Regions from separate parts of the Pseudomonas sp. E1MeOHC2 genome, predicted to be linked through region 3. Evidence: riboswitches for the same ligand, from Rfam matches in the RefSeq annotation. Region 3 holds a riboswitch; each other region holds the start of a gene.
The links. Region 3 has a riboswitch for cobalamin ahead of ACSSU5_RS24420 (CbtB domain-containing protein). Riboswitches for the same ligand answer to the same signal wherever they lie in the genome.

Region 1: another riboswitch for cobalamin. It lies ahead of ACSSU5_RS00100 (TonB-dependent receptor); the one in region 3 lies ahead of ACSSU5_RS24420 (CbtB domain-containing protein).
Region 2: another riboswitch for cobalamin. It lies ahead of ACSSU5_RS00950 (ABC transporter substrate-binding protein); the one in region 3 lies ahead of ACSSU5_RS24420 (CbtB domain-containing protein).

The regions. Positions count from the first base shown of each region.
Region 1 is NZ_CP196675.1:27,128-33,971, reverse strand. Features, by position in the region: gene ACSSU5_RS00140 (FAD-dependent oxidoreductase) at 1-563, opposite strand, end outside; gene ACSSU5_RS00135 (NIPSNAP family protein) at 598-918, opposite strand; gene ACSSU5_RS00130 (hypothetical protein) at 903-1,043, opposite strand; gene ACSSU5_RS00125 (shikimate dehydrogenase family protein) at 1,048-1,857, opposite strand; gene ACSSU5_RS00120 (IclR family transcriptional regulator domain-containing protein) at 2,023-2,793, shown strand; gene ACSSU5_RS00115 (RidA family protein) at 2,924-3,280, shown strand; gene ACSSU5_RS00110 (helix-turn-helix transcriptional regulator) at 3,308-3,922, opposite strand; gene ACSSU5_RS00105 (hypothetical protein) at 4,040-4,411, shown strand; cobalamin riboswitch at 4,433-4,639, shown strand; gene ACSSU5_RS00100 (TonB-dependent receptor) at 4,748-6,844, shown strand, end outside.
Region 2 is NZ_CP196675.1:217,358-224,201, forward strand. Features, by position in the region: gene ACSSU5_RS00935 (carboxymuconolactone decarboxylase family protein) at 1-302, shown strand, start outside; gene ACSSU5_RS00940 (GNAT family N-acetyltransferase) at 380-949, shown strand; gene ACSSU5_RS00945 (acetyltransferase domain-containing protein) at 1,354-2,520, shown strand; cobalamin riboswitch at 2,549-2,747, shown strand; gene ACSSU5_RS00950 (ABC transporter substrate-binding protein) at 2,874-3,884, shown strand; gene ACSSU5_RS00955 (FecCD family ABC transporter permease) at 3,884-4,900, shown strand; gene ACSSU5_RS00960 (ABC transporter ATP-binding protein) at 4,897-5,685, shown strand; gene ACSSU5_RS00965 (pseudoazurin) at 5,703-6,137, shown strand; gene ACSSU5_RS00970 (OprD family porin) at 6,134-6,844, shown strand, end outside.
Region 3 is NZ_CP196675.1:5,381,427-5,388,270, forward strand. Features, by position in the region: gene ACSSU5_RS24400 (RHS repeat-associated core domain-containing protein) at 1-648, shown strand, start outside; partial or broken gene ACSSU5_RS24405 (ABC transporter ATP-binding protein) at 758-940, shown strand; gene ACSSU5_RS24410 (hypothetical protein) at 1,069-1,404, shown strand; partial or broken gene ACSSU5_RS24415 (LLM class flavin-dependent oxidoreductase) at 1,400-1,993, shown strand; cobalamin riboswitch at 2,156-2,377, shown strand; gene ACSSU5_RS24420 (CbtB domain-containing protein) at 2,472-2,657, shown strand; gene ACSSU5_RS24425 (CbtA family protein) at 2,667-3,350, shown strand; gene ACSSU5_RS24430 (cobalamin biosynthesis protein) at 3,368-3,760, shown strand; gene cobM (precorrin-4 C(11)-methyltransferase) at 3,793-4,545, shown strand; gene ACSSU5_RS24440 (DUF1272 domain-containing protein) at 4,612-4,854, shown strand; gene ACSSU5_RS24445 (response regulator transcription factor) at 5,077-5,691, shown strand; gene ACSSU5_RS24450 (transporter substrate-binding domain-containing protein) at 5,703-6,844, shown strand, end outside.

The DNA of each region.
Region 1 (6,844 bases), 490 kb from region 3:
CGTTTGCCGACGTGCCAGGCCGCCTTGGGCGAACGGCTGGCGTTGAAGAAAGCGGCCATGTCCGCGCCACCGGCGATGCCCATGCCGGCCAGGCTGACGATGTCCAGAGGTGGCCGCAGTTTGTGCACCCAGTGCCCGAGCAGGCGCCCGTCAAACGGTTGCGCGCACAGGGAACGCCCGCCGCGCGCACTGCCGTCCCCCTCGTGCATGTCGGGCATCTTAGTGCCGGACTGGAACTGCACCGCAGTATGTTGCTGGAAAAACGCCACCATCTCCGGCCCATGGCGCAAAAACGCCTGTTGGCGTGGGTCCAGTTCGCTGACATGGGTCTGCGTGCGCAGGTAGCGCTCTGGCGCGCCATCGGCTTCGACGATGCCTTCGGCGATCGCCAGCGGGTTGCGGGGTATCCATAACCACCCCCCCGACCAGGCGCTGGTGCCGCCGAAGTGGCTGGCCTTTTCCGCGACGATCACCTTCAGGCCGTGATGGGCGGCGGTTACCGCGGCAGCCAGGCCAGAGGCGCCGGAGCCGAGGACAAGTACGTCACATTCCAGGGATTGCATGGCGGCGCTCCGGTCCGGTTCGAGGGGCAGTTACTTACTGCAGCGGCGAAAAGCCGGTCGGGCGCATCAACCGCGATTGCAGCCGCAGTACGGCGCCCAGCTCGCGGTTGCGTTGCGAGAATTCCGCCCAGCGCGGGTCCGCCGCCATCGCCGCGCGGCGCTGCATGCGGTCGTCGAGGCTGGTATAGCCCCACAGGTGCACCACTTGGTTGACCTCGCCGAATTCGCTGGTGAAGAAACCGACCAGCTTGCCCAGGTGTTCGCTTTGCACCGCCAGCGCGTGGCTCTGGTACAGGGCCAGCCAGTCGGCCATTTTCAGCGGGTCGAGGGTGTAGGTTCTCAGTTCGTAGTACATGCAACAGTCTCCTGGTAAGGGGCCGGCGCCTTCAGGCGTTCGGCAATAGGGCTGGCGGCGAGCCAGCCGAAGGTGAGGGCAGGGCCGAGGACGACCAGGTCGTACACCTGTTCGATAGCGGCCATGGCCTCAAATCTCCAGCGGGGTGACGCCCATGAAGGCGCCTAGCTGGCCGAGTTGGGCGAAGGCCATCTGCGGCCCGGTCTGGATCGCACAACCGAGCTGGCGTGCCCTGTGCAACAAGGGGGTGATTTCCGGCGAGGTGACCACGTCGGCAACCAGGGTGGAGGGCTGCAGGGTGTCCAGCAGCGCGCTCGCCAGCGGCAGCTCATCGGCACCGCCCATGCCGACCGGCGAAGCATTGACCAGCAGGTCGAACGCTTCCAGCGAGTGGTATTGAGTGGTGATATCGAGGTTGGGGAAGGCTGTGCCGAGCACTGCGCAAAGCGCGCCAGCACGGGCAGCGCTGGGGTCGCTTAGGGTGACCTGAGACACGCCCGCTTCACCCAGCGCATAGGCGATTGCACTGCCCACCCCGCCACAGCCAATCACCAGCGCGCGTTTGCCCGCCGGCTCAAAGCCCTGCTTGCGTGCGGCGCCGAGAAAGCCTGCGCCGTCGACATTGTCGCCCAGCAGGCGACCGTCACTGTGGCGGCGCAGCACGTTGACCGACCCCAGTGCGGCAGCGCGCTCGCTGAGGCCGTCCAGGCGCGCGGCCAGTGCCTGCTTGTAGGGCACGGTGACCACGCAACCGCGCAGGTTGCGCCAGGCGCGCAGGCTGCCGACAAAGGCATCCAGCGCACCTTCTTGCAGGTCGATGGGGAGCATTGCCAGGTCGCAGCCGTTGCTGGCGAACCAGGTGTTGAAGTTTTCAGGCGATTTCACCTGGGCGATGGGTGAACCGACGATGGCGACCAGTTCTGTCGAGCCCCGAATCATGCTGACCTCCGTGCTTGCTGTTGTTGTGCAGGCAAGGGTGACGGGGTGCAGGGGCCAGGGAAATGCGCTTGTCGGGCTTGCAGTGCGATAATCGCAGTCAGGTAGCGATTATTGGAGGTGAACGCCGTATTTTGACTGGGGAATCCCCCGTCAGGACGTGAACACATGGACAAACCCGAGATTCACCCCCGCGACCTGATCGCGGGCTTGCAAAAAGGCCTGGCATTGATGCAGCTGTTCAGCGTCGATCAGCCGCGCCTGACGGTGCCGCAGGCGGCCAGGCAGTCTGGCCTTACCCCCAGCGCTGCCCGTCGCTTTCTGCTGACGTTGGTGCACGAAGGCTTTGCCGACACCGACAGCCGCCACTATTGGCTCACGCCCAAGGCGCTGCGCATCGGCCAGGCCTACGTGGACTCGGCGCAGCTGCCGCGCATGCTGCGGCCGATCGTCGAGCAGGTGGCGCGCCAGACCCAGGAGCATGTCTCGGTCGGCACGCGCGACGGCGATGAAATCATCCACCTGGTGCGTAGCCGCTACAGCCACATCGCCTCGCTGTCGATCAGGCCCGGCTCGCGGGTGCCGATGTACTGCACCGCCGGCGGGCGAATCTGGCTGGCGGCGCTGGATGAAGCCGCGCGCGATGGCTACTTCTCGCGCAACCCCTTACGCCCGCTCACGCCCTATACGCAGACAGATAGGGCGCGGCTGGAAGAAGAACTGCAGCGCGTGCGCCAGCAGGGCTACAGCATCGTCGACCAGGAGTACGAAATTGGCATGCGTGTGCTGGGTGTGCCGCTGCTGGACCGTGGGGGTCAACTCAAGGCAACCCTGACGATCACCACCCACGCCTCGCGGTTAAGCGTCGACGAGATTAGGCTGCGCTACCTGCCGCCGCTCTACGAGGCGCAGGCGTTGTTGAAGCCGGTGGTGGGCTGATGGTTGCTCACGCAGGAACTCCGACACCTGCTTCAGGCCTTACTACTTACAGTCAAAAAGTCTCGCGTGGACAGAATATCTATTAAGGGGTACAACGATCACTCTTAACAACAAGACAAGGAATTTCAGAATGACGATCGAACGCCTGCACACGGATGCCCGCATGAGCTTGGTGGTCAAGCACCAAGGCACCGTTTATCTGTCAGGTGAGGTAGCCGACGATTTCACGGCGGATGTGGAACAGCAAACCCGCGAAACCTTGCACAATATCGAACGACTGCTCGACCAGGCAGGCACAGACAAGACCCGGATTCTGTCCGCAACCATTTACCTCAAAGACATCGAAGCGGACTTCGCGGGCATGAATCGCGTGTGGGATGCGTGGCTGCCGTTGGGGTGTGCGCCGGCCCGTGCAACGGTGCAAGCCAAGTTGTATGAGCCTGCTGTGCTGGTCGAAATGTCGATTGTCGCAGCGCTGCCAGACTGACAACGTTTCGGCTTTGCAGCAGGGGGATCACGTGTTTTCGCGAAGGGCTTTCAGGTATTTGTAAACAGTGGCGCGCCCCATGCTCAGCACGTTGGCGACATAGTCCGCGCCACTGCGGCCGTCAAAAGCACCTTCATGGAAGAGCGCATCGATGAGTTCACGTTTGCTTTTCATGTTGAGTGTATTGAGCGAAAGCTGACGTTCTGCCAACCACGCGTGCAGGAACGTATTGATCCGCTCCTGCCAGTCATCCTTGAACAGCACGTCGGGTTGAGGGATGAGCCGGCTCACCTGGAAAAAGGCATCCAATGCAGCCCGTGCCTGCTCCAGCACGGACAAATTCAGGTTGATGCACAACAGGAAGTCGGTTTGGCCCTCGGGGCCTTTCAACACGCTGGTGATCGAACGAATGTTCTGACCATTCCAGTTCAGTTTCTCGTAAGGGCCCAGGCTGGAAAGGCTGGAGGTATCGCCGGGAAATTCGTCAAGCGCGGAGTCGTCACCGAGTTGACGCTTGGAGAAGTTGTTTGCGATATGAACGACAGTGCGGCTACTCACCTCGTGGATGATCACCTCGGCATGCGGGAAGAGCAGGGTAGCGATGCTGTCTGCGATGATCTTGTAGTTGTCGAGGTTGTGCATGGTCGAGCTGGCTTCCTAGGTTACACGTGTTGGGCTCTTGGCCGTGTGCCGCGCGAAGGGTTCACAGCTTATCAGCTATCACGCACTGACCCTGGCCATTCTCTCGTCGGTTTTGCCTTGTCACGCTTTCTGCGTTCCAGCGCCAGCCACGTCACAACGCCTTCTTCGCCGCCGTCAGCGTATGGCAGCAGTGAGCCCTACCACAGCACCGCGCCGACGCCTGACCGCGCCAGCGATGTTTCCCAGCGCGGGGAGTTCTTGCATAACCTTGGCACGACCTTGAAAAACAATCCCGTGCCGACCACCTTCACGGTCCTTGGCCTGGCCTGGCTGGGCTTCAATCAAAATCGCCCGTTCAACCCCGGCCCTGCGCACACCGGTGCCGGGCTGGGCGAAAAGCTTGGCGATGCGGTGGACACGTTGAAGGCCAAGGGCGAGCAAGCCAAGGAAGCGGTAAAAGAATCGGTGAAGAATCCACCGGCCAGTTGACGTAGCGGCATTTTGATGGTCATCTGCGCGCCTGTTTCAGGTGCCCCCTGCCGCCGTGCATGGGGTGAAACGGGAAGCCGGTTCGTCATCGTGCGATGATCAGTCCGGCGCTGCCCCCGCAACGGTATGCGAGCGAAGCATTCGAGACACCACTGTGCCCTGGCATGGGAAGGTGAATGCTTCATGACCCTCGCGAGCCCGGAGACCGGCCTGAAGCATCGTTTGGCAAACCCGCGGTGGGCGGGCGCAGGCCGGTTTCCGTGGGCGTGCCTGCCCGCGATTCCTCTTTGCGTTGTTCCCCCGGGATTCTTTCATTCCTGCTTCAAGTGGAACGACATGTCCCGTTATTCGCTGTTCAGTTCTCTGCCAGGCACGCTGCTGCGTGCAAGCCTGGTGCCTTGTGCTTTTGTTTGCGTTGCAGCCCACGCCGCCGAGGCGGAGAACGCCCTGGCGCTCCCGGCCACGGACATTACCGGCACGGCCGAGGGCAACCCTCAGCCCGACCTGCGCACCCCAAGCACCAGTGGCTCGCGGCTTGGCCTGACGCCGCTGGAAACGCCCGCCAGCGTGACCAGCATCAGTGCCGAGCAAATCCTCACGCGCAACAACGCAACCGTTCAGGACGCAGTCACCCGTTCGCCCGGCATCACCTTCATCGGCACCCCCGGCAACGGCGGCACGGCGCTGTCGGCCCGTGGTTTTACCGGGCACAGTTCGACCATGCAGCTCTACGATGGTACCCGCTTGTACGTGGGCGCCGGCACGGTGACCTTCCCGGTGGACACCTGGTCGGTCGAGCGCATCGATGTACTGCGCGGCCCGGCTTCGGTGCTGTACGGCGAGGGCGCCACGGGCGCGGTGATCAACGTGGTGCCGAAGAAGCCGTTCGAAGGTGAGATCCGCAATCACCTGCGCCTGGGCTACGGCTCGGACGACCGTCGGCAGATGGCCCTGGACAGCGGCGGCTCGTTGACCGATACCTTGAGCTATCGCCTGAACCTCAACAAGCAGGCCAGCAACGGCTGGGTCGACCGGGGTGATTCGCAGAGCCTCGCCATCAGCGGCTCGCTGCGCTGGCAACCCAGCGATACGCTGAGCTTTACCCTCAGCCACGACAACGCTGACCAGGACCCGCAACAGTACATGGGTACGCCGTTGGTGGATGGGCATTTCCGCGAGTCGCTGCGCGATCACAACTACAACGTCAACAATGCCGAGGTGCATTACAACGACCAGTCCACGCGGCTGGTGACCGACTGGGTGATCAACGACAACCTGACCGCCAGCAACCAGCTGTACTTCCTCAAGGCCCAGCGCCGCTGGCGCAACGCCGAGACCTACACCTGGTTGCCAGGTGACCAGGTTCAGCGCAGCAGCTTCATCAGCATCAAGCAGACCCAGGAGCAGCTCGGTGATCGCCAGTCGTTCACCCTGCAACACCCGCTGTTCGGTCTGGACAGCCAGACCGTGGTCGGCGCCGACTACAACACGATCCGTTTTGTACGCAAGCACGACTTCGGCAACACCCTGACCGATACGGTGCCGCTGTCCGGTTCCGGTGGCGGCGAGTACATCAGCAACGACCCGTACCGCTCGCGCGAAGCCAACCAGGCCAAGCAGTTCTCGCTGTTCGCCGAAAACCGCACGCAACTGACCGAGCGCCTGTCGTTGATCACCGGTGTGCGCCGCGACCAGGTGCACCTGAACCGCGACGACCTGGATGCCGATACCCGCACCGATCGCAGCTTGTCCGGCGACAACTGGCGCGCCGGTTTGGTGTTTGCGCTGACCGAAGACCTGTCGCTTTACACCCAGTACGCCACCAGCACCGAAGGCGTGAGCAACCTGCTGACCCTCAACGCCGCGCAGCAGCAATGGGACCTGAGCACTGCCAAGCAAACCGAGGTAGGCATCAAGCAGCTGCTGCCGGACGGGCGAGGGGAGTGGACCCTGGCGGCCTATCACATCGTCAAGAAGAAACTGCTGAGCACCGACCCGCTCAACCCGACGCTGCAACAGCAGGTCGGCCAGCAGTCGTCGGATGGGATCGAAGCCAGCCTCGAACTGCGCCTGCCCTACGACGTACAGCTGTCCGCCAACGCCGCCTGGGTGCGCGCGGAGTACGACGAGTTTGCCAGTGGCGCCAATGATTATTCGGGCAATCAGCCGATCAACGTACCGCGACGCTCGGCCAACCTGTGGCTGAGCAAGGACTTTGGCAACCGCTTCAGCGTCGGTGCAGGGGCGCGCTATGTCGACAGCCGTTACGCCGACAATGCCAACACCGTCGAGGTGCCCAGCTACACCGTGGTCGATGCCAATGTGGACTGGCACGTGCAACCGGACCTTACCCTGGGCCTGCAGTTGAACAACCTGTTCGACCGCCAATACGCCACCACCACCGGCAACAATGGCCGGCAGTGGTACTTGGGT
Region 2 (6,844 bases), 680 kb from region 3:
CCGGCATCGGCGATCTCAAGCAGTTGTCTCCCGACACCGTGGCCGGTTACATGACCGCCAGCGGCGCGGGCGCCAAGACCAACCACCTGGACGCCAAGACTCGCGAACTGATCTCCCTCGCGGTGGCCGTGACCACCCGCTGTGACGGCTGCATTGCCGTGCACTCGCAGCAAGCGGTCAAGCACGGCGCCAGCCGCGAAGAGATTGCCGAAGCCCTCGGCGTGGCGGTGGCGATGAACGCCGGCGCCGCCCTGGTGTACTCGGCCCGCGCCATGGATGCGGTGGGCAAGGCCAACGGCTGAGCACACGCGGCGCGTCGCCCTTGCGCGACAGCGCCGCGCCACCCAGACTTGGCGGTCCAGCCATTGCAGGAACCACCATGATCCACATCCGCCCCATGACGCTTGAGGACTTCGAGCGCTTCTGGCCCACCTTCCAGGCCATTGTCCAGGCCCGCGAAACCTACGCCTTCGACCCTGCCCTGAGCTTCGAACAAGCCCGCCAGTTATGGCTAGAGCTGCCCCTTCACACCTGGGTGCTGGAGGACCAGGGTGAACTGCTGGGTTCCTACTACCTCAAGGCCAATGCTGCAGGCCCGGGTGCCCATGTGGGCAACTGCGGTTACATGGTCTGCGAGGCTGCACGTGGCCGTGGCGTGGCACGTTTGATGTGTGAGCATTCGCAGAAGCAGGCGCGTCAGGAGGGTTTTTTGGCGCTGCAGTTCAATTCGGTCGTAGCCACTAATGAAGTAGCTGTGGCGCTGTGGCACAAGCTCGGCTTCGAAACGGTCGGCCGCCTGCCCAAGGCATTCCGACATGCCCGGCTAGGGTTGGTGGACTGCCTGGTGATGTACAAGTGGTTGGCGGATGAGCCGGTGGTCGAAAAACCGCCGCTGTTGATCGGGCGCAAGAATATCGAGGCCAGGGTTTCGCGGCGGCGGGGGCGTTAGCCGTCAGCACAAGTACCCCGGTGCGCATGGTTTGAGGTTTGTGGCGCCTATGAGATCGAGCGCCGCCCGCGCGGCGCATCGCGACGCAAGGCCGCTCCCACATCTGTTTCGGGCCAGTGAGGCCTGTGAAATCTGCGCGCGACCGCCTTGTTTGTCTGACTCGATATCAAGGTGGGCACCAAAGGGCCGCGCGCCCATGTCACAGGAATAATTGGCCCGAAACAAATGTGGGAGCGGCCTTGCGTCGCGATGCGCCGCGCGGGCGGCGCTCGATCTCATAGGCGCCAAACCACTCAAGCCATGCCCCCAAAGCCCCACCCCCCTCTAAAACCCCATTGCTGACCATCCCATTAAGGTTATATGATAACGTTTCATTTAACATCCATTCCTACCAGCGACTTCCCATGACTAGCGCCAGCGCCACCCCCACCGTGCTCAACCAGCGCCTGCAGAGCATCGATGCCCTGCGCGGCCTGGTCATTTTGTTCATGCTCCTGGACCACGTCCGCGAGACCTTTTTCCTGCACCGCCAGGTCAGCGATCCGATGGCCATCGACGCCACCGAGCCGTCGTTGTTCTTCAGTCGCACCCTGGCCCATTTGTGCGCGCCGGTGTTCGTCCTGTTGACCGGCCTTTCTGCCTGGCTGTTTGGGGAGAAATACCAGGGCCGCAGCGACGTCTCAGCCTTTCTGTTCAAACGTGGGCTGTTCCTGGTGGTGCTGGAGTTCACCCTGGTCAACTTCGCCTGGACCTTCCAACTGCCACCCAGCGTGATCTACCTGCAGGTGATCTGGGCCATCGGGGTTAGCATGATCGCCCTGTCACTGCTGGTGTGGTTGCCACGCACGGTGCTGATCGCCCTGGGCGCAGTCATCGTCGCCGGCCACAACCTGCTCGACAGCCTGCACTTCGGCGCAGAATCGGCCCTGCACGTGCCGTGGGCAATCCTGCACGACCGTGGCTGGCTGACGTTCTCCGATAACCTGCGCCTGCGCACCTCGTACCCCGTGCTGCCCTGGATCGGCGTGATCGCCCTGGGCTACGGCCTTGGCCCCTGGTTCGCCCGTGGCAGCGACGCGGGCCAACGCCAGCACAAGCTGTTGCTGGCCGGGGTGATCGCGCTGCTCGGTTTTGTCGTGCTGCGAATGCTCAACGGCTACGGCGAAGCGCCCTGGAGCGGGTTCCCGAGCTTGACGCAGACGCTGATGAGCTTCTTCAACATCACCAAGTATCCGCCGTCGTTGCTGTTCCTGGCCCTCACCCTGGGCAGCGGCCTGCTGCTGTTGCGCGCCTTCGAGCGCGCCGGCCGGGCCCGCTGGATCAGCGCCCTCGCGGTTTACGGCGCAGCGCCGATGTTTTTCTACCTGCTGCACCTGTACGTGCTGAAGCTGCTTTACCTGGCCTGCGTTGCCCTGTTCGGGCACAACCAGGGGGATTATTTCGGCTTCGACGGCATCAGCGGCGTGTGGCTGGGCGCGGCGTTGCTCGCGGTGTCGCTGTACCTGCCGGTGCGCGCTTTCGCACGGCTGAAGGCACGTCGGCGTGACATCACCTGGCTGAAGTACTTCTGAAAAGCGTTTTCACCCGGCGGCCCGATGGTCTACCATGCGGGCCGCCGGTTTCCACCACGGAATTAATAGGGAATCCCAGGCCCGTAGCAACGGGCCAAACGGAACTGCCCCCGCAACTGTAGGTGCCGAGCCTGCTCCATCAATGCCACTGGATCAACTCATCCGGGAAGGCTGGAGCCGGGCCAGGACGCACCAGTCAGGAGACCTGCCGGCAACATTTCACCAACCGGCGGGGTGTCCGGGATGGCCATCTCCACCCTTTCTGGGTGCTGCCCCCTGCCCTGCGCAAGGGGCTCGGCGATGCCTGTCCGTGCGTTCATTCCGTGAACCCTTCGATAGGAGATCGCCCCACCATGCTGCCCCGTCTTGCCGCCCTGATCGCTGGCCTCGGCCTCACTGGCCTGGCCCAGGCTGCCACCACCCACTACCCGCTCACGGTGGACAACTGCGGCATGCCACAGACGTTCGCCCACGCTCCTGAGCGCGCAGTGACGATCGGCCAGGCCGGCACCGAGATCCTCTATGCATTGGGCCTGGGCGACAAGCTGGCCGGCACTTCACTGTGGTTCAACAACGTACTGCCCGAATACAAAGCCCTGAACGACAAGGTCGAGCGCCTGGCCGATAACGACCCAAGCTTCGAGGCCGTGGTGGGCAAGCGCCCGCAACTGGTGGCGGTACAGTTCGAATGGATGGTCGGCGCACAAGGCGTGGTGGGTACCCGCGAGCAGTTCGACGAACTGAAGATCCCAACCTACCTGCTACCGTCGGACTGTGAAGGCAAGGATAACCTGGTAGGCGCCGATGGTACCCGTCTGCAGGCGTTCCAAGTAGACAGCATCTACAAGAGCGTCAACCAACTGGCCGAAATCTTCGATGTGCAAGACCGCGGCGCGGCCCTGAACAGCGACCTCAGGGGCCGCCTGGACAGCGCCAAGGCGCAGCTGGCCGGCAAAGACCTGTCCAACACCTCGGCGCTGTTCTGGTTTTCCAGCGCTGACCTCGATATCGACCCTTACGTGGCTGGCCGCCAAGGGGTCGCCGACTTCATGCTGCGAACCCTGGGGGTACGCAACGTGGTCGAGTCCACCGAAGAATGGCCGACCGTGGGCTGGGAAACCCTGGCCAAGGCCAACCCGACCTGGCTGATCATCGCCCGCATGGACCGTCGCCGCTTCCCGGCAGACGACTACCAGAAAAAACTCGAATTCCTGCGCAACGACCCGGTAACCCGCCACATGGACGCGGTGAAGAACGACCGCATCATCGTCCTCGACGCCGATGCCATGCAGGCCGGCATCCGCCTGTTCCGAGGCCTGCAAACCCTGTCCACAGCGTTCGCCAGCGGCAAAGCAGCCCAGTGATGAGCCGCCTGTTTGCTTACAGCGGCCTGGCCCTGGTAGCCGTGTGCGCTGCACTGCTGGCCGGTACCGCGATCGGCGAGAGCAACCTGGCGCCGAACGTGGTCTATCAGGTGCTGGCCAATCATCTGTGGCAGGCCGGTTACCCAGTCGATCCGATCGACGCCGGTATCGTCTGGAACTACCGCCTGACCCGCACCCTGGTCGCCGCGGCCTGCGGCGCCGGGCTGGCCACCTGTGGCGTGATCCTGCAGGCGCTGCTGCGCAACCCGCTGGCCGAGCCTTACTTGCTGGGGTTGTCCGCCGGCGCCTCGACCGGCGCGGTGCTGGTCGGCCTGCTGGGGCTGGGCAGCCTTGCGCTGAGCATGTCTGGGGGGGCCTTCATCGGTGCGCTGGCGGCCTTCGCGCTGGTGTTGGTGCTGGCCCGCGCTGCGGGGCCAAGCAGCAACAATGCCCAGGTGATCCTTGCCGGGATCGCCGGCTCGCAGCTGTTCACAGCCCTTACCGCGTTCCTCATCACCAAGTCGGCCACCGCCGAGCAGGCGCGCGGCATCCTGTTCTGGCTGCTGGGCAACCTCAGTGGCGTGCGCTGGCCGTCGGTGTGGCTGGCACTGCCGGTGGCGCTGTTCGGATTGGTGGTGTGCCTATGGCATCGCCGCGCGCTGGATGCTTTCACCTTCGGCGCCGACTCGGCGGCGTCGCTGGGGATCCCGGTGCGACGTACCCAGCTGCTGTTGATCAGTTGCGCCGCGCTGGTGACCGCAGTGATGGTGTCCATCGTCGGCGCCATCGGCTTTGTCGGGCTAGTGATTCCCCATGCCCTGCGCCTGCTGCTCGGGCCGGGGCATAGCCGCCTGTTGCCTGCCAGCGCGTTGGGTGGCGCATTGTTTCTCATCACTGCGGACATCTTGTCGCGCACGCTGATCCCAGGCCAGGTGATCCCGGTGGGCGTGGTCACCGCGCTGATCGGCGCACCGGTGTTCGCGCTGATTCTGATCAGCCGGCGGGGGCGCCCATGACCGTCATGGCCAACCTGCAAATAACCCCGCTTGCCTGTCAGGGCCTGGGGTTGCAGCTAGGCGGTAGCACCGTGCTGCGCGACATCGACCTAAACGTCATCAAGGGTGAAACCCTGGGCATCGTCGGCCCTAACGGCTCTGGCAAATCGTCCCTGCTAAAACTGCTGGCGGGCCTGCGCAAACCGGGCAGCGGCCATGTCGAACTCGTGGGCGAACCCCTGGCGCAGCTGCCACGCCGGCGCATTGCCCAGGCCCTGGCGTTGGTCGAGCAGCAGGCGGATACCGCTGACGCAATCAGCGTGTACGACGCAGTTGCCCTGGGCCGCACGCCCTGGCTGTCGGCCTTGGCGCCGTTTTCCAAGCAGGACCGTGCCATCGTCGAGCAAGCCTTGGCCGACCTTGACGCCCTGCACCTGCGCACGCGCCTTTGGCACTCGCTTTCAGGTGGCGAACGCCAACGTGTGCACATTGCCCGCGCCCTGGCCCAACGCCCTCAGGTGCTACTGCTTGACGAGCCGACCAACCATTTGGACATCCAGCACCAGCTGAGCCTGCTGCAACAAGTACAGGCGCTGCCGGTCACCACCCTGGTGGCCCTGCACGACCTCAACCAGGCACTGACCTGCGACCGCGTCGCGGTGCTCGACCAAGGCCGCCTGGTGGCCCTCGGCAAGCCGCTCGACGTGCTCACCCCCGAGCGCCTGCTGAGCACCTTCGGCGTGCACGCCCACTGCCTCACCGACCCCTTCGACGGCGCGCGCATTCTGCGTTTTCGCGCCCCCTGAACCAGGAAGTTCCCACCATGCTGTTGCGCCCTGTCGCCCTGCTGCTCGCCAGCACCCTGTTTGCCCCTGCCGCGCTGGCAGAGGTGCACGAAGTGAAGATGCTCAACCGTGGCACGGAGGGTGCGATGGTCTATGAGCCGGATCACTTGCGCATTGCAGCCGGTGATACGGTGCGCTTTGTGCCGAGCATGAGTGGGCACAACGCAGCCAGTGTGCCGGGGTTGCTGCCGCCGGGGGCGCAGGCGTTCAAGAGCAAGTTGAACCAGCCCTACGAGCACACCTTCAGCGTACCGGGCATGTACGGTATCCAGTGCATTCCGCACCTGGCGATGGGCATGGTGATGGTGGTCCAGGTGGGTGACGCGGCGCCCGCCGAATTGCCTGCCAGCCTGCCTGCTCGGGCGAAAACCCGCTTTGAGGCGCAACTGAAAAAACTGCAGGCCGGGCAATGAGCCGCCTGTTGCTGGCCCTGCCTCTGGCAGGGCTTGCCCCCTTCGCATTGGCTGACTCCGCCCAGTCCCTGAGCAAGGGCTTTGTCGAGGACGGTAGCTGGAGCCTGCTTAACCGCAGCGTGTTCGACCAGCGCGAGTACAAGCATGGCGGGCGCAACAGCAGTGGGCGCAATGCCTACAAGCCGCGCAGCGAACGCAACGGCAACGCCGAAGAATGGGCCTATGGCCTGATGGGGACGTTGCAGTCTGGCTTCACCCAAGGCCTGATTGGCGTAGGTGTCGATGCCCATGCTTACCTGGGTGTACAGCTCGACAGCGGCGGCGGGCGTGTCGGCAAGGCGCGTCTGCTGGGCGTCGACAATGACGGGCACCCGAAGCATGAATACAGCCGAGCGGGCGCAGCATTGAAGATGCGGGTATCGAACACCGTACTGTCCTACGGCGAGCAGCGGGTGAAGACCCCGGTGTTCAGTTCGTCCGACAGCCGCTTGTTGCCTGAGACCGCCACCGGCTTTTTTCTCAGCAGCAACGAGATCGACACGCTGCGGCTGGTGGCCGGTCACTTCAACGAGAGCACAGACCGCAACGCCTCCAGCCACAACCAGGGCTTCGTGGTGAACTATTCCAATGGCCGCCAGGGCACTAGCTTCGACCTGGCGGGCGCAGTCTGGAACCCCAGCGCAGCACTCAGCGCCAGCCTGTATACC
Region 3 (6,844 bases):
GGAGAACTCTGGGAACCATTGAGCCAGCAGTACCCATTAGGCGCTGGCTATCGCTGGCTTTCAACATTGATGCGGTTCACAAGCCCTGACAGGGTGAGTCCGTTTGGCAAAGGCGGGATCAACTCATACGCCTATGCACTGAATGATCCGGTTAATAACTTTGACCCGGACGGCCAATTCAGCGTCGCGCGATTTTTTGGTCGAAAGTATAATTCGTATAAAAAATTAAAGGCAATTTACAGCTGGGGAGAAGACGGTGATGGATTTTACAGAACCACTAACAATTTTTTACGTAAACCTAAGCTAGTGATTTTCACACATGGTCACGGGCAAACTATTTCCATAGAAGGACAGAATAAAACACAATCGCAGCTTGCAAGCTGGATGTTATCAAATAAGATAAATCCTGAAGATTACAGAAAAATCACACTACTTGCCTGCAATTTGGGGAAAACCAATTTCCCTCAACGCCTAGCTAACACAACCGGGGTTGTTGTGAGGGCTGCGGGAGGAACAATTGATACGACCGCATGGATCCCTCAGCAAGAAGACTACTATACTAAAATTGCTATGCGAATCAGGCGCTTACCTAACGATCTTCCCGAAGATGTTTACCGACTGAAAACATACTCCCCAAACCCCAGATAAGCATAGGGCGGTGAAAAAGGCGGAGGACATCCTTGCCTCATCCATAATCAGGTGAATCGGCATCTGAGCAGGGACTGATGCGTCGATTTCCCTCAGGAACGCGAGGAATTATGTGCTGGTGTCGCATGACCTGGCGATGGTGGCGAGCATGGCCGACCAGGTGCTGGTACTGCGCCAGGGGCAGGTGGTGGAGCGAGGGACGGTGACGCAGGTGTTCGACAGGCCGGCGAGTGAGTACACGCGAGGACTGATTGCCGCCGCTCCCGGGCGGTCGATCAGTGTTGCGGCTTGAGCTTGAAGCCCTCGGGGGCTGCCTTGCAGCCCATTCGCGGCACAAGGTGCCGCGTCTGCCTGGCATTTTTGCTAGTTGCGGAGCTCCGGGCAACCTCTCAGGCTGGAGCAAAATGAGGAGCGCACATCATGTTTATATTTTACAAATCTGATCGCCCCTCCTCCTTTATCTCTTCATCTAAAAACACTGGATTATTTTATGCAGACGGCCAGGCCTCTGCCTTTTATCACGGCACGCACTCTCGCACTGACTTAATTAGCTCAGACAGCATGAATTCCTCACTCATGACTGTTGGGAATGACGAATTATGCGTCCTGACTCACACCGCCTTTGGTTTTTACCGATCACTTGGAGAAATGCCTGTGGGCTTTAATGGCGAGCGCCATGACGCAGTGACAGGCATGTATAGCTTGGGCGCGGGATACAAAAATCTCAGATCAGCCCCAGAATCAAAATGCACCTAAATACTTCTCCGGCGCGTCAGACGCCGCAGTCGAAGTGGCCGCCAAGCATGCCGACGTCTACATGATGTGGGGCGAGCCGCTGGAGCAGGTTCGCGAGCGTATTGCCAAGGTGCGCAAGGCTGCAGCCCGTTATGGGCGTGAACAGCACATTCGCTTCAGCCTTTCGCTGCGGCCAATTCTGGGGGCTACCGAGGAAGAAGCCTGGGCCCGCGCCGAACGCATTCTGGCCGATGCCCAGACGCGCATCGGCATCCGCCAGGGCAACCGCCGCGAGAAGAACTTTGGCAAAAGCAACGCCGGCTCAGAGCGCCTGGTGCAACTGGCCAGCCAGCGCAAGGTGCATGACACCCGGCTGTGGACCGAGATTGCCGCTTTGGGCGGCGGTGCGGGCAACTCGACGTCGCTGGTAGGGACAGCGGACCAGGTGGCTGAGGCGGCACTGGCGTACTACGAGCTGGGGGTTAGCACCTTCCTGTTCCGCGGGTTCGATCAGTTGCGCGATGCGGTGGAGTATGGGCAGGAACTGATTCCACGGATTCGCGGGTTGGTGGCGCAGCGGGAGGCTGGGCGTAGCGCGCGGACAGCTTAGGGCATGGCGGGACTCTTTTGCCGCCTGTGAGCTCAAGCGCCGCGCGGGCGGCGCTCGAGCTCACAGACACTGCAAAACCCGAAAATTGCTGGCCTACAATTTCTGAAATACTTTTCACGCGCATACCGCTGTGCAATTGACGGAAAACCTGCCTCGTGGTCTCCTAATGCCTCGCGTTCAGGTGCCCCTCAGGGGGTGAAACGGGAAACCGGTGCGTCGCAAGCCCTCGACCAGGGCACGACAAAGCCGGTGCTGCCCCCGCAACGGTAAGCGAGCGAAGCGTCTAGACCACTGTGCCGCGTCATCTGGCATGGGAAGGGGCGCTTTTCAGGAGCCCTGCTCCTCCTCGTGAGCCCGGAGACCGGCCTGGCGTTCATGAACACCCCGCGGTGGGCGGGCGCTGTCGCATTCCCCTGGGCGGATCACGTTCGGGGCTGCCGCGCTTGCCCGTTGCCCACAAAAAGCAGAGGAACGCGTCATGCCCGTCACCAGCGCCAAACACAGCATTGCCACCCCCGTCACCCTCAGTCAGCGTGTCGTCATCGCCGTCGGCGCCAGCCTGCTGGGCCTGTGCCTGGTCTATTTTGCCGGCTTCTCGCACATCGAGGCCGTCCACAATGCGGCCCACGACACCCGTCACAGCGCCGCCTTCCCCTGCCACTGAGTACGCCCCATGATCACGCGCATTGCCCGTACCGCGGGCTTCAGCGGGCTGCTTGCCGCCTTGCTGCTGACCCTGCTGCAAAGCTTCTGGGTTGCTCCATTGATTCTTGAAGCGGAAACCTACGAGTCCGCCGCACCGGCCGCCGAGCATCATGAGCACGGCGCTGGCGCCCATGAACACAGCGAAGAAGCCTGGTCGCCTGAGGATGGCTGGCAGCGCATCCTGTCCACCACCGGTGGCAACCTGGTGGTCGCAGTCGGCTTCGCGCTGATACTCGTCGCCTTGTACAGCCTGCGTGAGCCGAAGCGCGCGGGCACCGGCGCCTTGTGGGGCCTGGCGGGGTTTGCCGTGTTCTGCCTGGCGCCTACCCTGGGCCTGCCGCCTGAGCTACCGGGCACCGCTGCCGCCGACCTGGGGCAACGCCAAGCTTGGTGGGTCGGCACCGCAAGTGCCACCGCCCTGGGCCTGGCGCTGTTGGTGTTTGCCCGCCACTGGCTGCTGAAGGCGCTGGGCGCCGTGTTGCTGGTACTGCCGCATGTGTTTGGTGCACCGCAACCCGAGGTTCATCAAAGCCTCGCCCCCGAGGCCCTGGAAGCCCAATTCAAGATCGCCTCCTGGCTGACCAACGCGGCCTTCTGGGTGGCCCTGGGCCTGCTTAGCGCGTGGCTGTACCGCCGCTCCAGCCAGGCTTGATGGCGCTGCACCCTTCGATGCCGGCGCTGTACGCCGGCTTCGGCTGCCGCCGGGGCTGCCCGGCGGACACCCTCGAAACCCTGCTGCGCCAGGCCTTGAATGACCATGGTCTGGCGCTGTCAGCACTGCGCGGTATCGCCAGTATCACCTTGAAGGCCGACGAACCCGGCCTGCAGGAACTTGCCAAACGCCTTGGCCTGCCGCTGCTGCTGTACGATGCCCGGCAACTGCTGCCCTTTGAGCCCCTGCTCAGCCATCGCTCGGCCGTCGCCCACGCGCACAGCGGTTGCTGGGGCGTGGCAGAAAGCGCGGCGTTGGCCATGGCCAGCCAGCACCTCGGCACTGCCAAGCTGCGGGTTACACGCCAGGTGCTCGGCCCGGCTACCCTCGCCCTGGCCTGCGGGCGATAATCGCCGCATCCCTTTTATTGCAAGGACTTTCCATGACGGTCTACTTCATCGGCGCCGGCCCCGGCGATCCGGAACTGATCACGGTCAAGGGCCAGCGCTTGATCCGCCAGTGCCCGGTAATCATCTACGCCGGCTCCCTGGTACCCGCTGCCGTGCTCGAAGGGCACCAGGCCGAGACCGTGATCAACAGTGCCGAACTGCACCTGGAGCAGATCATCAGCGCCATGCGCACGGCACACGCACAAGGCCAGGACGTGGCCCGCGTCCACAGCGGCGACCCCAGCCTATATGGCGCGATCGGCGAGCAGATCCGCCACCTGCGTGAGCTGGGCATCGATTATCAGATCATCCCGGGCGTCACCGCCACCGCCGCCAGTGCGGCCCTGCTGGGCTGCGAGCTGACCCTGCCGCAAGTGTCGCAAACCGTGATTCTCACCCGCTTTGGCGACACCTCGCCGATGCCGCCTGGCGAGCAACTGGGCGATCTGGCGCGCCATGGCAGCACCTTGGCCATCCACCTGGGCGTGAAGCACCTGCCGCGTATTGTCAGTGAACTGTTACCCCACTATGGCCCGCAATGCCCGGTTGCCGTCGTCCATCGCGCCACCTGGCCGGACCAGGATTGGGTGCGCGGCACCCTTGACGATATCGTCGAACGCGTGGCGTTGAAGGATTTTCGCCGTACCGCGCTGATACTCGTGGGCCATGTGCTGGGGGACACGCCGTTCGCCGAGTCGGCCCTGTACCGAGCCGGGCACGCGCACCTCTATCGCCCTGGCGACTGAGCATTGCCAGCCTTGGCACTGGCGTAGCAGACTCCAGGCTCCCGTGTGCAAACAGGAGCCATGCCAATGCTGGAGCTACGACCCAATTGTGAGTGTTGCGACGCCGACCTGCCGGGCGATAGCCCGGACGCGTTGATCTGCTCGTTCGAATGCACGTTCTGCCGTACCTGTGCCGACACCCGCCTGCACGGCCGCTGCCCGAACTGTTCTGGCCAGTTGCTGACACGCCCGACACGGGTCGGCCAAGCGCTGGCCAACAACCCCGCCTCGACCCTGCGCGTGCTCAAATCCCACACCGACTGCGCGTAGCGGCCTTGCGAAAATAGGCATCGCCACGTCGAGCGGGCGGTGTCTATCCCTGTTTTTTGTAGGAATTTTCAACAACTCGCACAGGGTTAATCAACAACTCTATACTCGGCATTACCAAACCTGGGGAATGGTCGTATCTTGCAGCGCTTCCGATAAACCCACTTGCAGACGTATTCCTGAGTGTTCCAGGAAGCGGACCACATCCCTACAGGAGTTTTCTTGATGACAACCGTCCTGATCGTCGACGACCACCCTATTGTCCGACTGTCCTTGCGCCTGCTGCTTGAGCGGGAGCGTTTTCACGTCGTTGGCGAAGTCGGCAATGGCAATGAGGTGGCCCAGGTGGCGCGCGAACTGCGCCCGGACGTCGTTCTGCTGGACATCGGACTACCCGGCCTGGACGGCATGGAGGTCATCAAACGGCTTCAGTGTCTGGAGCCAGTGCCCAAGATCATGGTGCTGACCGGGCAAGCCACCGACCTGTACGTAAGACGCTGCCTGGATGCCGGCATCGGTGCCTTCGTCACCAAGGACGAAGACCATGAGGCCCTGCTGTTTGCACTCAAAGCCCTGGTCAAAGGCTATTCGACCTTCCCGCAGATGTCGGTCAACAGCAATTCGCTGGAAAGCGAACCAACACGCCTGGGCAGCCTGTCCAACCGCGAAATGGAAGTGCTGCGACGCCTTGCTCGCGGTGAAAACAACAAGAACATCGGCACCTGCATGAACCTCAGCGCCAAAACCATCAGCACCTATCGGGGCCGCATCATGGAGAAGCTCAAGACCGAATCGTTGGTGGAAATGGTCGATCTGGCCAAGCGCAACAGCGTCAACTGAGCCAGGTTGCCATGAAGCGCCTGCTGGCGAGCATCCTGCTGATCATCGGCCTGGCCGGCTCCACCGGCGTGTTTGCCGACAGGGAACCACGGCAGTTGCTCGCGCGCTCGATCAGCGCCGCAGCGCCCATGCAACTGGACGACCAGGACCGCCAATGGCTGCAGCGGCGCGGCCACCTGGTGCTGGGCAGCTCGCGGCCTGATTACCCGCCCTTCGAGATCAACATCAGCCAACGTGACTACGAAGGCCTGAGCGCCGACTATGCAGGCATCATCGCCGAACAGCTCGGCATCCCGATCGAAGTCCGGCGGTTCGACAACCGCCACGAAGCCATTGCCGCACTGCGGGACGGCCACATTGACCTATTGGGCAGCTCCAACGGCTTCGAGGCGGCCGATGCCCAGCTAGGCCTCAGCGAGCCCTACGCCGACGACTTGCCGGTCATCGTCACCCGCGAAGGCCGCTCGTTGAAAGCCACCCCAGACCTGAACGGCCTGCGCCTGGCCATGGTCGATCACTACCTGCCCGCCAATACCGTGCGCGCGCTCTACCCCAAGGCGCAATTGAGCCTGTACCGCTCAACCCTGGCAGGCCTTGCCGCCGTCGAGCTGGGCGAGGCCGACGCCTACCTAGGCGATGCCATCAGCACCGACTTTCTGATCGGCAAGAGCTACCAGGGCACGGTGAAGATCGACCATTTCTGCAAGGTGGCGCCCGGTATCTTTGCGTTTGCCCTGGCCAACGACAACCAACGCTTGCTGGGCCTGGTCGACAAGGCCTTGGCCAGAATCACCGAAAGCGAGCGCCTGACCATCCTGCGCCGCTGGACCAGCGGTAACACCAGCCTGCTGCTGGAGCGCCACCTGACGGCGCTGACCGCTGAAGAAGAGGACTGGATAGCCCGCAACCCCACCGTCAAGGTGCTGATCAACACCTCACTCGCGCCGCTGACCTTCAATGACACACAGCACCGCACCAGCGGCATCACGCTGGAACTGCTCAAGCAGATATCCCTGCGCACGGGGTTGCATTTCAAGCCCATCGAGAGCCAGTCGGCGCAGGTGATGGTCGACCGCCTGGCACGTGGTGACGCGCAGATGATCGGCGCTCTGGGCTACGGCGCAGAACGCGCCAAGCAATTGCGTTTTACCCG